DNA from 2 places in the Stenotrophomonas sp. LC732 genome. Region 2 is predicted to be linked to the other one. Evidence: predicted binding sites of a transcription regulator. Region 2 holds the regulator's gene; the other holds the start of a gene.
The links. The regulator FliA, encoded in region 2, starts transcription of late flagellar genes. The targets are predictions, from matches to a motif close to TAAAGTTTNNCNNNCNNNGGCCGATAA.
Positions count from the first base shown of each region.

Region 1 (8,001 bases), 590 kb from region 2:
CCAGTACCAGCACGACGTGGACCAGTACCGCCTGGCGCGGGCGCTGGACGCGCGCGTGGAGGACTGCGTGAACGCGGTCGGCGTGTATGTCAACACCGCCTCGGCCGCGCTGCTGTCCCGGGTGTCCGGCCTGTCGGCCACGGTGGCCGAGAACATCGTGCGCCATCGCGACGACAACGGCCCGTTCAAGCGCCGCAAGGACCTGCTGAAGGTCGCGCGCCTGGGCGAGAAGACCTTCGAGCAGTGCGCCGGCTTCCTGCGCATCGCCGATGGCGACCAGCCGCTGGACGCCTCGGCGGTACACCCCGAAGCCTATCCGGTGGTTGAGCGCATCGTGGCCAGCACCGCGCGCCCGATCAAGGCGCTGATCGGTGACGGCAGCTTCCTGCGTGGCCTGAAGGCAGAACAGTTCACCGACGACACCTTTGGCGTCCCGACCGTGCGCGACATCCTGAAGGAACTGGAAAAGCCGGGCCGCGACCCGCGCCCGGAGTTCAAGGCGGCGCGCTTCGCCGAGGGCGTCGAGGACATCAAGGACCTGCGCGAGGGCATGGTGCTGGAGGGCGTGGTCAGCAACGTGGCCGCCTTCGGGGCCTTTGTCGATATCGGCGTGCACCAGGACGGCCTGATCCACATCTCGGCGCTCGCCGATACCTTCGTGAAGGACCCGCGCGACGTGGTCAAGGCCGGTGACATCGTCAAGGTGAAGGTGCTGGAGGTGGACGTGGCGCGCAAGCGCATCGCCCTGACCCGGCGCCTGGACGATACCCCGGGCCAGGCCTCCAGCCGCCCGGGCCAGCGCGATGAGCGGGGCCAGGGCCAAGGGCCGCGCCGTGACGCTGGCGGCCAGAACCGTGGACCGAACCGCGGCCAGGGCGCTGGCGGCCGTCCGGCCCAGTCTGCGCCGCCGGCCAACAATGCCCTGGCCGAGGCCTTTGCCCGGGCCAAGCGCAGCTGAGGATCGTGCCCCCCGTCACGGTTGATCCGGGGTGGGGGACTTGTCGGTTTTCCCCGTGATTGCGCACACTTGCGCCTGAGGGGGGCGTTTGGCCTCCCCGCTGTCGCTGGGGAGGACCATGACGCCAGCACGACCCGCCGTCTTCGTTGCAGGCCGCAGCGCTCCGCTGCGGTCGGCGCCTGCCCGTGCCGGCAGGGGACCGGAGTGATGCCGGGCCAGGGCACCCACGGCAATGGACTGCTGGAGCGCCGCCTGCAGGCGTTGGCGGAAGAGCGTCGCCGGCTGGCGATGATCATCGACGGTACCGCTGCGGGTACCTGGGAATGGAACGTGCAGACCGGCGAGATGCGGGTCAATGCGCGCTGGGCCGAGATTGTCGGTTATCGCCTGGATGAGCTGGAACCGATCTGCCAGAAGACGTTCCTGAAGCTGGTCCATCCCGATGACATTGCGCTGTCCGATGCAGCGCTGGACGACCATTTCGAAGGGCGCAGCGACAACTACGCCTGCCTGCTGCGCATGCGCCACAGGAACGGCCAGTGGATCTGGATCCAGGACCGTGGCCGGGTCTTTGAATGGGACGGGCAGGGCAAGCCGCTGTGGATGGCCGGTGCCCATGCCGATGTCACCGAACTGCAGCAGGCAAGGCAGGACGCGGCCGAGACCCGGCAGCGCCTGCAGGCCGTGGTCGATGCGTCCGATGAGGTGGCGGTGATCGCCACCGATACCGATGGCACCATCACCCTGTTCAACACGGGGGCGGAGCGCCTGCTGGGCTACAGCGCGGCGGAGGTGGTCGGCCAGCGCCGGCTCGACGCCTTCCACGATCCAGCCGAACTGAAAGCGTGGTTGCAGCCGCTGGCCGATGCTGATGGCAATCTTCCCGGCGTGTTCGAGGCGCTGAGCGCGCGTGCCGACGGGCAGACCTACTCGCGGCAGTGGACGCTGCTGCGCAAGGATGGCCAGTCACGCCAGGTACGCCTGTCGATCAGCCGCATGGAGAGTGCCGATGGAACGCGCATCGGCTACGTCGGCATGGCCATCGACATTACCGAGATCCTGCAGGCACGCGCCGAAGCACGACTTTCGGCAGAGAAGTTCGCTGGCGCGTTCACCTCCGCCGCACTGGGCATGGCACTGGTGTCGCTGGAAGGACGCTGGCTGGATGTCAACGACGCGCTGTGCCGGATACTGGGCTACCCGCGAGAAGAGCTGCTGCAGGTCGATTTCCAGCGCCTGACCCATCCCGATGACCTGCAGACCGACCTGGCCCTGGTACAGGACCTGTTGGCCGGGCGACGCAGCCACTATCACCTGGAAAAGCGCTACCTCGACCGCGACGGCCGCATCATCTGGGCGCGGCTGTCGGTGTCGCTGGTGCGCAACGAGCATGGCGAACCGCTGCATTTCGTGTCGCAGATCCAGGACATCACCGCCCAGCGCAGCAGCGAGCAGCGCCTGTTCGAGAGTGAACAACGCAGCCGAATCACGCTGGATGCGGTGGCCGACCTGGTGCTCAGCGTCAGCCTTGATGGCCGCATCGACTACGCCAACGCGGCTGCGGTGCGCACCCTGGCCGGTGATGGCGCATTGTCGCTGGCCGGGCACAAGGTGCAGGACGTGCTGGCGCTGACCACCGAGTACGCGCCCGGCTCGGTACTGGATGTGACGGTGCTGCTGGACCCGGAGAGCAACGCGGTGGACCTGCACGCCGACCTGCTGCTGCGCCTGGGCACGGCAACGGTGCCGGTGGACCTGACCCGCGCCTGGCTGCGCGATGACGAAGGCCACGTGCGCGGCGCGGTGTGGGTGCTGCGCGACGACACCCAGCAGCGGGCACGCCAGCGCGAAGCCCGCCACCTGGCCGAGATCGATCCGCTCACCGAACTGAGCAACCGCCGCGGTTTCGAGGTGCACCTGCAGCAGGCGATCACCCGCGTGGAGCGCACCGGCCAGGCCGCCTCGCTGATGTACATCGATCTGGACCGCTTCAAGCCGGTCAACGACACCTGGGGCCATCTGGCCGGCGATGCCGTGCTGTGGGCGGTGGCCAGCGTGCTGCGCCATGGCGTGCGCGATTCGGACGTGGTGGCACGGTTGGGCGGCGACGAATTCGCGGTCATCCTGTCCGGTTGCACGCCGCGGCGTGCGGCCCGCATCGGGGGCGAGCTGCTGCACACCCTGGCCGCGCTGTCCATTCCGTGGGACCAGGACCGGCTGCGGATCGGTGCCAGCATCGGTATCGCGCCGCTGGCCGGCGGCATGAGCGTGGACCAGGCGGTGGCTGCGGCCGATGCCCAGTGCTACCGGGCCAAGGCGATGGGGCGCAACAACGTGCAGGTGCAGGGCGAGTTGTCCCAGCTTCCGGGTGACGATCCCGACGCCGCGGAGGACTGATCTCAGCCTGTGAGAGGACGCGCGCGAATACTGCGCGCACTCCACTCACGCAGGTAACCTCCATGAATGCCTGGAACCCGGTTGCGGTACGCAAGTTCATTCCGGCCCTGATCGGCTGGTGCCTGGCGCTGGCCGCCTGTCTACGCGCCGAACAGCTGCGCGGCGACCTGCACGCAAGGGCGTTGTTGCCCGTGTTGCAGCAAGGTGCAGTCGCGCTGCTGGTCCTGAGCCTGTCCTGCACGGTTGCGGCCTGCCTGTTGCTGTGGCGGCATGGCCGCAGCGATCATGTGCATCCCGCTGCAGGCACTACACCCGTACGGCATCCATCAGCAGGAACCGGCACGGCGCACACTGGAAGGCATTGATCTGTGGCACCAGGCGCTGGAAGTGTTCGCTGGCACAGTGCAGGTCGAGCGCGGCGCGGTCGGGCCACAGCTCGATGAAGATGAAGTGGCCCGGATCCTTCTGGTCGACGAACAGTTCATAGCCGAGGCAGCGCGGCTCGCGCAGCGTGCATGCGACCAGCTCCCGGTACAGGGGAAGCACGGTGTCCACCGCATCGGGATGGATGAAATCCTCGGCGATCACTTTCAGCATGTCGGCACCTGCGAATCGGGCCTTGCAGGATAGCGCCGGCGCATGGCCGGCACCTGTTCCCGTCAACGCAATACCGTGTCCGCACTGACCAGCCGCACGTCATGCATCTGATTGAGGTAGGCCTCGTAGTAGCCCTTGTGCGAGGCACCCACGATGGCCAGCATGCGTCTGCCAGGATGCTGGCTCAGCACGTCGCGGATGTTGGCGACCATGCGCAGGTTGCGGGTTTCCCAGTAACCGACGTACATCCGGCCGAACGCCTTGGAGGACGGCTCGACGAGCGTCGCGCCGAAGTCGCTCTGGTAGGCGGCCATCGCCGCCGCCGGGCTGTTGTAGTCCCGATACAGCGCCATGACACCGCCGGGCTTGTCCAGATCGGCCACGAGGCGTTCATCGGCCTCCCGCCGCGCGCGCGAGTGCGTATTGTTCCAGGCACCGGTGATGGCCGCGCTGGCCGCCGCTTCATCCTCGGCGGGCGTGGGCGAATCGGCCGTGTGGTCGTCCACGGCCCACAGGCGTTCCTGCCCGAGGCGGGCGGCGACCTCGGCGGCGATCAGGTGGGTTTCATTGCGGCGAACCAGGCCTTTTTCGAGGATCTCGACCAAGGCAGGTGTCAGTCCATCACCGCCTTTGCGCTCGGACGCAGGCAGGCGCAGCCACTGCACCTGCGCCGAGCCGCGTTCACCCGCTGCCAGGAACAATGCTGCGAGCCGACGACGCTGGGCGGGCGTCGGCTCGTCCGGCCAGGTCGCAAGCAGGTGCTCGGCCTGGGTGTTCGCCGTAGGCACGTCCAGTCCGGTCGCAGCCTGCGCAGCGGTGGTGTCGAAGCAGTAGGTGGCCACGCTCTCCGCATAGCGTGCCGGGTAGCGACGCATGAAATCGCACTGCAGGCCTGACAGGTCTTCGGTGGCGATCAGCTCGGGCTTCCAGGCGACCAGTCGCTGCAGCAACGGTTCAAGCAAGGCGGTCTGGAAGGACTTGGGCAGGCCGGACAAGTGGGGGGTGCCCAGTACCAGCACTTCGTTCGGGCGCCCGGCAGGCGGGCCCTTCAGCTGGTCGGGATGGAAGCTGGGGCGGTAGGTGGCGTCGGCAGCGAAGGCGCCGCTGCTGCACAGGCCCAGGATGAGGAAACTGGCCAGGCGTGGGAACATGCGATCTCCGTGTCAGTGAGCGTCCTGCGGTTCGCTGCATGCTGGCCAGTTTCATCTACCACCGGATCTCCCGTTGGTCATGCAAACCTTTTCCGCTTGAACTGCATCCGCGTGCCGGGCAAGGCTATGCCCAGTGACGGCGACAACGCGCGACATATGCCCTGACGACACCCGGTGCCGAGCAGAACCTGCCCAGCCGGCACCTGGCGAAACCGCTCGGCGGTGCCCCTGTCGCGCGTGAGCAGAATGTGAAGTACATCGCGATTGTCTACCGCATCCCTGCAGGAGCATCTGAAGATGCGACGGACGTCGCGGAATCCGGCTAAAGCCACCGATCGCATCGCCGATATTCCCTCTGGATCCCGCTCAAGTCGCCCGCTGCAGGACCCCAGGCTGCCCGCGACGGGCGGCCCGCGCTGTGTGTTCCGCCGCTCCCTATGCCGATCGCACCCGCACCAGACGTTCTTGCCAGCCGCTCGAGGGGTGCCTGCCGGTACCTGTAGTCCCAAGCAACTGAAGTTGCCGCCGGGCATCCCGCCCGTCGGGTCGCAACCGCTTACCGGACACCGAGGATCAGACAATGCTCATTCCAGGCTTTACGGCGGGCGCGCAGGCGCCGGCCGAGCTGCATACCCGTTGGTCGCCGTGGCGCGCCCTGCTGGGCGCGCTGGCACCGCAGCACCGCAGCGGCGTCGAGGCGGCGGCCGATGGCCGTGCCGAGCTGGAGGCGCAGGTCGCGGCGCTGCACCGGGTCCAGGCGGTCATCGAGTTCGCCCTCGATGGCACCATCCTGCAGGCCAACGAGAACTTCCTGCAGGCGATGGGTTACCGGCTGGAGGAGATCCAGGGCAAGCATCATTCCCTGTTCGTCGACCCCGAGCAGGCGCGCAGCGCCGGATACCGTGACTTCTGGGCGCGGCTGGGTCGTGGCGAATATGACGCGGGCCAGTACCGGCGTTTTGGCAAGAACCAGCGCGAGATCTGGATCCAGGCCTCGTACAACCCGGTGCTGGACCGACAGGGGCGTCCGTACAAGGTGGTCAAGTTCGCCACTGACATCACTGCGCAGAAGCTGCAGGCGGCCGACTCGGCCGGCCAGCTGGCGGCGATCGACAAGTCGCAGGCGGTGATCGAGTTCAGCATGGATGGCCGCATCCTGTCGGCCAACGACAACTTCCTGGCTGCCACCGGTTACAGCCTGGATGATGTGCGTGGCCAGCACCACTCGCTGTTCGTCGAACCTGAGTATCGCAGCAGTGCCGAGTATCGGCAGTTCTGGGAAAAGCTCGGCCGTGGCGAATATGATGCCGGCCAGTACCGGCGCCTCGGCAAGGGCGGACGCGAGGTCTGGATCCAGGCGTCCTACAACCCGATCCTGGACCTCAACGGGAAGCCGTTCAAGGTGGTCAAGTACGCCACCGACATCACCGCGCAAGTGCATGAGAACCAGGCCATGCAGCGTGCCGTGGCGCAGACCCGTGAAGTGGTGGCGGCCGCCAAGGAGGGCGACCTGACCCGGCGCGTGGCCACCGCCGACAAGAACGGGCCGATCGCCGAGCTGTGCGAAGGGGTGAATTCGCTGGTCGAGGCGATGGCCGCGATCATCGGCCAGATCAAGTTCGCCGCTGACACCATCGCCGTCGGTGCCACCGAGATCGCGCAGGGCAACAGCGATCTGTCGCAGCGCACCGAGCAGCAGGCAGCGTCGCTGGAGGAGACCGCGGTGTCGATGAAGGGCCTGGCCGAGACCGTGCAGCGCACCGCGACCAACGCACGGCAGGCCAGTCAGCTGGCTGGTGGTGCCGCCGATGTCGCCGCGCGCGGCGGTAACGTAGTGCACGAAGTGGTGGAAACCATGGCGGTGATCAACGCGTCCTCGCGCCGCATCGTCGACATCATCGGCGTGATCGACGGGATCGCCTTCCAGACCAACATCCTTGCACTGAACGCCGCGGTGGAAGCCGCGCGTGCGGGCGAACACGGGCGTGGCTTCGCCGTGGTCGCCACCGAGATCCGGGAACTGTCGCAGCGCTCGGCCAGTGCCGCCAAGGAGATCAAGCAGCTGATCGATGCGTCGGTGGCCAATGTCGGTGCCGGTACCGCGCAGGTTGAGAGCGCCGGCCGCACCATGGACGAGATCGTGGTCAACGTGCGCCGGGTCAGCGACCTGATGTCCGAGATCAGCACGGCCGCGCAGCAGCAGAGCGACGACATCCAGCAGATGAACCATGCCGTCGATCTGATCGACCAGGGCACCCAGCAGAACGCCGCGCTGGTCGAGGAAGCTTCGGCCGCGGCGCGCAGCATGGAAGAACAGTCGGCGCAGCTGCTGCAGACGGTGGCCAGCTTCCGCGTGCAGGGTGGGGCGGGGCACATGCATGGTGCGGCGGTCCTGCGCGCGGTCTAGGAGCGGCGGTCGGCGTGTTGTTCCCCGGCCTCGACGGCCGGGGCGGCGTGCACGCAGTTGCGGCCGGCATGCTTGGCCCGGTACAGGGCCTGGTCGGCACGCTCGACCAGGCTGCGCGGGTCACCCTCATCATGCGCGGCCTGCCAGGCCACGCCGATGCTGATGGTCACGTGGGCCTGGGCGGCGGGCAGGGCGGCGGCTTCCACGGCGGCGCGCAGGCGCTCGCCCAGGCCCAGGGCGTGGCCGATGTCGGGCGCGGGCAGGGCGGCGATGAACTCCTCGCCGCCGTAGCGGGCCAGCAGATCATCACCGCGTTGCAGGCAGCCGTCGAGGATCGCGGCGACCGCCTGCAGGCGGCGATCACCTTCCGGATGCCCGTAGGTGTCGTTGAGTCGCTTGAAGTGGTCGATATCGATCATCAGCACCGCCAGCCCCACGCCCTGGCGACGGGCGCGGCCGTGCGCGCTGCCGAGCGCTTCATCGAAGTTGCG
Region 1 covers NZ_CP199214.1:2,591,817-2,599,817, reverse strand. The annotation lists gene ACT6SE_RS12430 (Tex family protein) at 1-958, shown strand, start outside; gene ACT6SE_RS12425 (PAS domain S-box protein) at 1,166-3,355, shown strand; gene ACT6SE_RS12420 (putative quinol monooxygenase) at 3,662-3,952, opposite strand; gene ACT6SE_RS12415 (DUF5694 domain-containing protein) at 4,015-5,103, opposite strand; gene ACT6SE_RS12410 (methyl-accepting chemotaxis protein) at 5,684-7,510, shown strand; gene ACT6SE_RS12405 (GGDEF domain-containing protein) at 7,507-8,001, opposite strand, start outside.
Region 1: a site for FliA is predicted at 5,427-5,453, ahead of ACT6SE_RS12410 (methyl-accepting chemotaxis protein). Genes of this name have one in related genera too.

Region 2 (8,001 bases):
GCGTCGAAGTGATGGGCCTGCAGCACGGCCTGGCCGGCACGTGCAGCGCCCAGCGCCTCTTCAGCGGCGTGGCACAGCTCGACCATGGCGGTGACACCGAGGAAACCCGCGCCGCCCTTGAGCGTGTGGTAGCCCCGGAACACCGCGTTGAGCTGTTCGGTGTCCTGCGGTGCCTGCTCCAGCGACACCAGCTGTTCGCCGAGGCGATCCAGGATTTCCTGTGCCTCGATGATGAAATCGGCAGTGATGTCGTCGGATACCGCGCTCATGCTTACAGCCCCAGATCCGACAACAGGTCGTCGGCGTCGTTCTGCGAGACCGCGTGGCGGTCCAGTCCCTTCAGTGCCGGCCCGGCCAGTTCCGGGTCGGTGCGATGCTGTTCCGGCGGCAGGCCGAGCGCGCCGAAGCCTTCATGCACGCGGCGGACGATGCCGACCACGCGACGGATGATCTGCCCGGTCAGGTCCTGGTAGCTCTGGGTCAGGGCGATCTCGGTCAGGTTGTGGCGGATGCGCTCCAGCTGCGCGTCCTGGCCTGGCTGCAGGCCTTCGGCGCGCAGCTGCTCGGTCAGGCTGCGGCATTCCTCGGCCAGGTCCAGGGTGCGGTGGGTGGCCTGTTCGGTCATCGCCACCACGTGGTCCAGGCGTGCGCACGCATCGTCCAGTTCGCCGGCCTCGCTGGGCACGGTCGGCAGTTCGCCCAGGGCCTGCCCCAGCTCGCGGGCCAGCCGCGAGAGGCCGCTCATCATCGGCTGCGTGCGCAGCGCGACCAGTCCGTCGATGCGTTGCCGCCAGGCGGCTTCGTCACCGGACTCCAGGGCATCCAGGGCTTCCTGCAGGCGCAGGGCGAGGGCGTTCTTGTCGACCGTGGTATCCATCAGGCGCTGGCCGCCAGGCGTTCGAAGATCTTGCCCAGCTTCTCTTCCAGCGTCTGCGCGGTGAACGGCTTGATGATGTAGCCGTTCACGCCGTTCTGGGCCGCTTCGATGATCTGCTCGCGCTTGGCTTCGGCGGTGACCATCAGCACGGGCAGGGTCTTCAGCTTGGCGTCGGCACGGATCGCCTTGAGCAGTTCGATGCCGGTCATCACCGGCATGTTCCAGTCGGTGACGACGAAATCGAAGGGCTGGCTCTGCAGCAGCGACAGCGCGGCATGCCCGTCCTCGGCTTCGGCGGTGTTGGTGAAGCCCAGATCGCCCAGCAGGTTCTTGACGATTCGACGCATGGTCGAGAAGTCGTCGACGATGAGGATGCGCATGTTCTTGTTCAAAGCAGAGTTCCTTTGTTGTTCATTCCGGGCGGCCGGGGGCAGTCGCCTCGGGGATGTTCATTCTTCCAGGCCGGCGTCGACGGCCTCGAAAATCTTCAGGCGGCCGCGCAGGCGCAGCACGGCCTGGCCATGGATCTGGCAGACCCGCGACTCGCTCACGCCGAGCACCGCGCCGATCTCCTTCAGGTTCAGCTCCTGCTCGTAGTACAGCGAGAGCACCAGCTGTTCGCGCTCGGGCAGGTGGCCGATGGCCTTGCCCAGCTCACGGCCGAACTCGCCGCGCTCCAGCACCTGTTGTGGAGTCGGGCCGCCCTGGGCGACGGTATCCAGTTCGCCCTGGTCTTCGATGCGCGACTCCAGGCTCAGCACCTGGCCACGTGCGGCGTCTTCCATCAGGCGCAGGTATTCCGGCAGCGGCATCTCCATCGCGGCGGCCACTTCGGTGGCGCTGGCGGCACGGCCCGTGCTCTGTTCCAGGCGGCGGATGGTGGCGGCGGCGTCGCGTGCACGGCGGTGCACCGAGCGCGGCACCCAGTCGCCACGGCGGATCTCGTCGATCATCGAGCCGCGGATGCGGATCGAGGCATAGGTCTCGAACGAGGCGCCCTGGTCGGCGTCGTAGCTGCGCGAGGCTTCGATCAGGCCCATCATGCCGGCCTGGATCAGATCATCGACTTCGACGCTGGCCGGCAGGCGCGCGGCCAGGTGGTGGGCGATGCGTCGCACCAGGTCCGAATGCTGGGCGATGACCTCGTTGGCCGCCGAGCGCTGGACTTCCCTGTACTGGTGGGCTGCGCCTTTCATGCGGCCACCCCACGCTGCTTGAGGATGCGTTCGAGGAAGAACTCGACGCCACCGCGCGGTTCGGTCGGTGCCTGCCAGCGCGCGGTGCGGCGTGCGATCTCGGTGATCGCCAGCGCCGACGGGCTGGACGGATAGGCCTTCACCACCGGCTGCTGGCGCTGCACCGACAGGCGCAGCCAGTCATCCTGCGGCACGCAGCCCAGGTAGTTCAGCGAGACATCGGCGAGGAACTTCTCGCAGACGCGGGTCAGCTTCTCGTACAGCACGCGGCCCTCGTTCGGGTCGCGCACCATGTTGGCCACCACCTGGACGCGGTCCACGCCGCGCTCGCGCGACAGCACCTTGATCAGTGCGTAGGCGTCGGTGATCGAGGCCGGTTCGTCACAGACCACCACCACGGTGTCCTGCGCGGCCTGGCAGAAGGTCAGCACGCCGTCGGTGATGCCGGCGGCGGTATCGACCACCATGATGTCCAGCTCGCGTTCCAGTTCGGAGAACACGTTGACCAGGCCGACATGCTCGGCCGGGGCCAGCTCGGCCATGTGCCGGCGGCCGGAAGCGGCCGGGACCACCAGCACGCCGTTCGGGCCTTCGACGATGACGTCGTCCAGCGAGCAGCGGCCGGCCACCAGGTCGGCCAGCGTAAAGGTGGGGTTCAAGCCCAGGATCACGTCGATGTTGGCCAGGCCCAGGTCGGCGTCCAGCAGCAGCGTGCGCTTGCCCATGCCGGCCAGCGCCACCGCCAGGTTGGCGGACACATTCGTCTTGCCCACGCCGCCCTTGCCGCCGGTCACCGCGATGGTGCGCACAGGGCCGAGCGGCTCGCTGCGGGTGGCCGACAGCGGGAAGGTCTTGGTCAGCTTGGCGTACTCACGCGACGGCATGGTTCAACTCCGGGTTGCAGGGCATATCGGCCGCTCGGCGCAAATCTTCAAGGCGAAGTACAAGATTGGCTGCACTGGCCCGGTGCAGGTCCTCCGGGACGTCCTGGCCATCGGTCACCCAGGTGATCGGCAGGGCGTGGTCCACGGCCACCGACAGGGCGTTGCCGAAGCGGCCGGTCTCGTCCAGCTTGCTCAGCACCAGGCCCTGCAGGTTGGCCGCACCGAAGCGGCGCACCACCTCGTCCATGTCGCCGAAGCTGGTGTTGGCCGGCAGCACCAGCAGGGTGCGCACCTGGCGCGCGGCGCGCAGCCACTGCAGCTGGGCGGCCAGGGCACGGTCGCGCGGGCCCAGGCCGGCGGTATCGATCAGCACCAGCTTGTAGTCCTTCAGGCGTTCCAGCAGCTGGTCCAGGTCGGTGCCGCTGTTGGCCTCGTGCACGGCGATGCCGAGCTGGCGGCCGTAGCCATACAGCTGTTCACGGGCGCCGATGCGGGTGGTGTCGGTGGTGACCAGGGCGACGTCACGCGGGGCGTGCTTCTCGGCGAAGCGCGAGGCCAGCTTGGCGATGGTGGTGGTCTTGCCGGCGCCGGTCGGGCCGACCAGCGCGATCACGCCGCCTTCTTCCAGCGGGTCGACCGGGGCGATCGGCAGCTTGCGCGAGATCAGCCCCAGCATCAGGCCGCGGCCACGATGGGCTTCGGTTTCCAGCGGGATCTGCATGGCCACGTCGCGGGCCAGCCCGGCGTCGAAACCGTACTCGTCCATCAGGTCCAGCGCGGTGGCGCGCACCGGGCTGCCACGCAGGCGCTCATCGGTGAAGCGGTTCATCTCGCGCTCGATCACCTGGCGCATGCCGGCCACTTCCTGGCGCAGCTGGCGGATCTCGGCGTCGTCCTGGGCAACCACGGTCAGCGTCGGTGCCGGGGCCAGCATGGGGGCCGGGCTGGCCTCGATAGCGGCTTCGACCGCTGCCGGTTCGCTGGCGGCGATCCCGGGCTGCGCGTCGATCACGGCAGCGGTCGGCAGCGGCGGCGGCAGCACGGCCGGGGCCACGCTTTCGTGATGCGCCTCGTGCGGCGGGTCGATCTGGAAGCGCGCGCGGTTGGCCGGCACGGTGGCGGCCGGTGCAACGATGGCCTCGGCGAACGGGGCGAAGATCTGGTCCGGCGGTGCCGGTTCGTTGACGGCGGCGCGGGCCAGGGTGGCGGCGAAGCCGGTGCTGCCCCGGGTCGGCACGATCTCGTCGGCGCTGTCCAGGGTGCGGCCGGTGGCACCGACGGCGGCGCGGGCGAGGGCGGCCACTGCCGAGGTGGTGGCCGCGACCGGTTCCGGCGCCGGGGTGCTGCTGCGGCGGCGGGTGACGGCGGCGATCACCGCGTCGGCGGCGGTGCGCGGCTTGGGTGCCGGCGGCGGTGCGACGTCACGGCGCGAGGCTTCCAGTGCACGCTGCACGGCGCTCTCGTCGTAGTTGGCGGCGGCGACGATCTCGATGCCTTCCTCGATCCGGCGGTTGGACAGGATCACGGCGTCAGGACCATGTTCCTTGCGCACCAGGTTCATGGCCGAGCGCATGTCGGCGGCGACGAATCGTTTGATTTTCATGCTGTGGTCACGGGGCGAAGACGGCGGGGTGGCGGTCGGAGAACTCGGGTGGTCGGTGGTCTGCACGGTGCGGGTTCCCCTTGGTATCTGTCTGTTGCGTTGGTTCGAAAGTGGTGTCTGTTTTCTGGCGCATCGCAGGGCGGCGTCAGCTGATCGTTCCGACCAGCTTCAGGCGCTTGTCCTCCGGCACCTCGCTGTAGGCCAGGACCGACAGCGACGGAACGCTGTGGCGGACCAGGCGGGCCAGCGCGGCGCGCACCGGGCCAGGTACCAGCACGACCGCGGGCTCGTTGCGGGCTTCCTGCTTGCTGACACATTCGGCCAGGCTCTGGTGCAGTCGCTCAGCGAGTCCGGGTTCCAGCGCGGCGCCGTTGCCCTGCGTGGACTCCTGCAAGACACGTTCCAATTGCGGGTTGAGGGTGAATACCGGCAGCTCCGCCGACATTCCGGCGATCTCCTGCACGATGAAGCGGCCCAGTGCGGTGCGAACAGCGGCGGTCAGCACGGCCGGGTCCTGGCTGCTGGGCGCATGTTCGACCAGTGCCTCCGCGATCTTGCGCAGCTGGCGGATCGGAATGCGCTCGACCAGCAGGTTCTGCAGCACGCGCACCACCGCCGACAGCGGCAACGCCTTCGGCGTCAGATCTTCGACGAGCTTGGGCGCGCTCTTGGCCAGGTTGGCCAGCAGGTGCTGCACTTCTTCGTGGCCGAGCAGTTCCGGCGCGTGCTCACGGATCAGGTGCGACAGATGGGTGGCGACCACGGTGGCCGGATCGACCACGGTGTAGCCCAGCGTTTCGGCCTGGGCGCGCTGGTGCGGCTGGATCCAGGTGGCGTCCAGGCCGAATGCGGGGTCCTTGCCGGCGATGCCTTCCAGCGCGCCGAGCGCGCTGCCCGGGTCCAGCGCCAGCTCGCGGTCGGGGTGGATCTCGGCGGTGGCCACCGGCACGCCGTGCACCAGCACGCGGTAGCCGTTGGCCGGCAGTTCCAGGTTGTCGCGGATGTGCACCGACGGGATCAGGAAGCCGACATCCTGGGTCAGCTTGCGGCGCACGCCCTTGATGCGCGCCATCAGTTCGCCGCCCTGGTTGCTGTCCACCAGCGGGATCAGCCGGTAGCCGACCTCCAGGCCCAGCGGATCGACCGGGCGCAGTTCGTCCCAGCTCAGTTCGGCAGTCGGTGCCGGTGCGGCCGGGCGGCCGAGTGCGTTGAGTGCGGCGGCATCGGTGCCACCGCCTGCCGCATCGGCAGCCGGCGCCTTGCCCTTGCGGTACAGCTTCCAGGCGATGAAGCCGAGGATCGCGGCCAGCGTCAGGAAAGCGACGTTGGGCATGCCCGGCACCAGGCCGACCACGCCGATGATGCCGGCGGTGATCGCCAGCGCACGGTACTGGCCGAACACCTGGCCGGTCATGGCCTGGGCCATGTCCTGCGAGCGCGAGGCGCGGGTAACCAGCATGGCCACGGCGCTGGAGACCAGCAGGGCCGGCAGCTGCGCTACCAGGCCGTCACCGATCGACAGCAGGGTGTAGGTGGCGGCGGCTTCGCCGAACGGCATGCCATGCTGCAGCACGCCCACGGCCAGGCCGCCGAGCATGTTGATGAACAGGATCAGGATGCCGGCAATGGCATCGCCGCGGATGAACTTGCTGGCGCCGTCCATCGCACCGTAGAAGTCGGCTTCCTCACGCACTTCCTCGCGGCGCAGCTTGGCTTCTTCACGCGTCAGCAAACCGGCGTTGAGGTCGGCGTCGATCGCCATCTGCTTGCCGGGCATCGCGTCCAGGATGAAGCGCGCGGTCACTTCCGAAACGCGGCCGGCACCCTTGGTAATGACCACGAAATTGATGATGGTCAGGATCGCGAACACCACGATGCCGACCGCATAGTTGCCGCCGATCACGAATTCACCGAAGGCGGCGATGACCTTGCCCGCGGCATCATGGCCGTTCTGGCCGTTCAGCAGGATCACGCGGGTGGAGGCCACGTTCAGCGCCAGCCGCAGCATGGTGGTGATCAGCAGCACGATCGGGAAGATGGTGAAGTCCAGCGGGCGCTTCACGTAGACCACCGCCAGCAGCACCATCAGCGAGATGGCGATGTTGAAGGTGAACAGCGCATCGAGCACCGGCGCGGCCAGCGGCACCACGACCATGGCCAGCAGGGCCAGCACGATCAGCGGCGCGCCAAGGCCCTGGCGGATCATTTCCAGGGCGCGGCGGGTGTTGAAACCGGCGGAGGGCTGGGCGCTCACGGGCGGCCTCCCTTGCCGAATTCATCCACCTGGATGTGCGGGGCGTCCGGCATCGGGCCAGTGCGCCAGGCGCGCAGCTGGTAGACGTAGGACAGGACCTGGGCGACGGCCGAATACAGTCTCACGGGGATTTCCTTTCCGAGTTGGCCTTCCCGATACAAGGCGCGTGCCAAAGGCGGGGCGGAGACGATCGCCACCTTGTTGCCGTCGGCCACTTCACGGATGCGCAGGGCGGTTTCGTCCACGCCCAGCGCGACCACGGTGGGGGCGTTCATGGCGCCGCCCTCGTACTTCAGGGCCACCGCGTAGTGGGTGGGGTTGACCACCACCACGTCGGCAGTGGGCACCGCCTCCATCATCCGGCGGTTGGCCATCTGCTGCTGCAGCTGGCGGATGCGGCCCTTCACCTCGGGGCTGCCCTCGCTTTCCTTCATTTCCCGGCGCAGTTCCTCGCGGGTCATCTTCAGCTTGCGCGTCCAGTTCCAGCGCTGGTACGGCGCATCGATGGCGGCCAGCACCAGCATCGCGCCGGCGGTGGCCAGCAGCAGGCGCAGGGTGAAGCCCAGGCCATCGGTGATGGCGGTTTCCAGCGGGTGGTGGATCAGCCCGCGCAGGGTGTCGAAGCCGGTCCAGACCACCAGCCCGGCGGCGACGCCGACGAAGGCCACGCGCAGCAGCGATTTGGTGAATTCGGCAATCGCCTCCGGGCCATACAGGCGCTTGAGCCCGCTCATCGGGTTCATGCGGTTGATGTCGGGCAGCAACGCCTTCTGCGACCAGCGCAGGCCGCCCATCACCAGCGGGGCGACGAAGCTGGCCAGCAGGCAGACCAGCACCAGCGGTGCGATCACCAGCATGAACTGCAGCAGCAGGTCGCCGAAGTGGCCGAACAGTTCCTTCGGGTTCTGCCGCAGGCTCTGTTCGGGGCTGAGCGCGTGCTTCATCCAGGCCGTGGCGCCACGGCCGATCGAGCCGCTCATGGCCATCACCGCCAGCACGCCGGCGCCGAACACGGCGGCGGTGCCAAGTTCGCGCGAGCGCGGCAGGTTGCCCTGTTCACGGGCATCGCGCAGGCGTTTTTCGGTCGGTTGTTCGGTCTTTTCGCCGGCGGATTCGTTCTCGGACATCACGGGCACTGCGGCAGGGGGTGCCGGGGTGCGTGCAAGAACCGTTCCACGCCTGGCGTG
Region 2 covers NZ_CP199214.1:2,004,166-2,012,166, forward strand. The annotation lists gene ACT6SE_RS09595 (chemotaxis protein CheA) at 1-269, opposite strand, end outside; gene ACT6SE_RS09600 (protein phosphatase CheZ) at 272-877, opposite strand; gene cheY (chemotaxis response regulator CheY) at 877-1,269, opposite strand; gene ACT6SE_RS09610 (RNA polymerase sigma factor FliA) at 1,327-2,073, opposite strand; gene ACT6SE_RS09615 (MinD/ParA family ATP-binding protein) at 2,070-2,957, opposite strand; gene flhF (flagellar biosynthesis protein FlhF) at 2,944-4,560, opposite strand; gene flhA (flagellar biosynthesis protein FlhA) at 4,706-6,766, opposite strand; gene flhB (flagellar biosynthesis protein FlhB) at 6,811-7,941, opposite strand.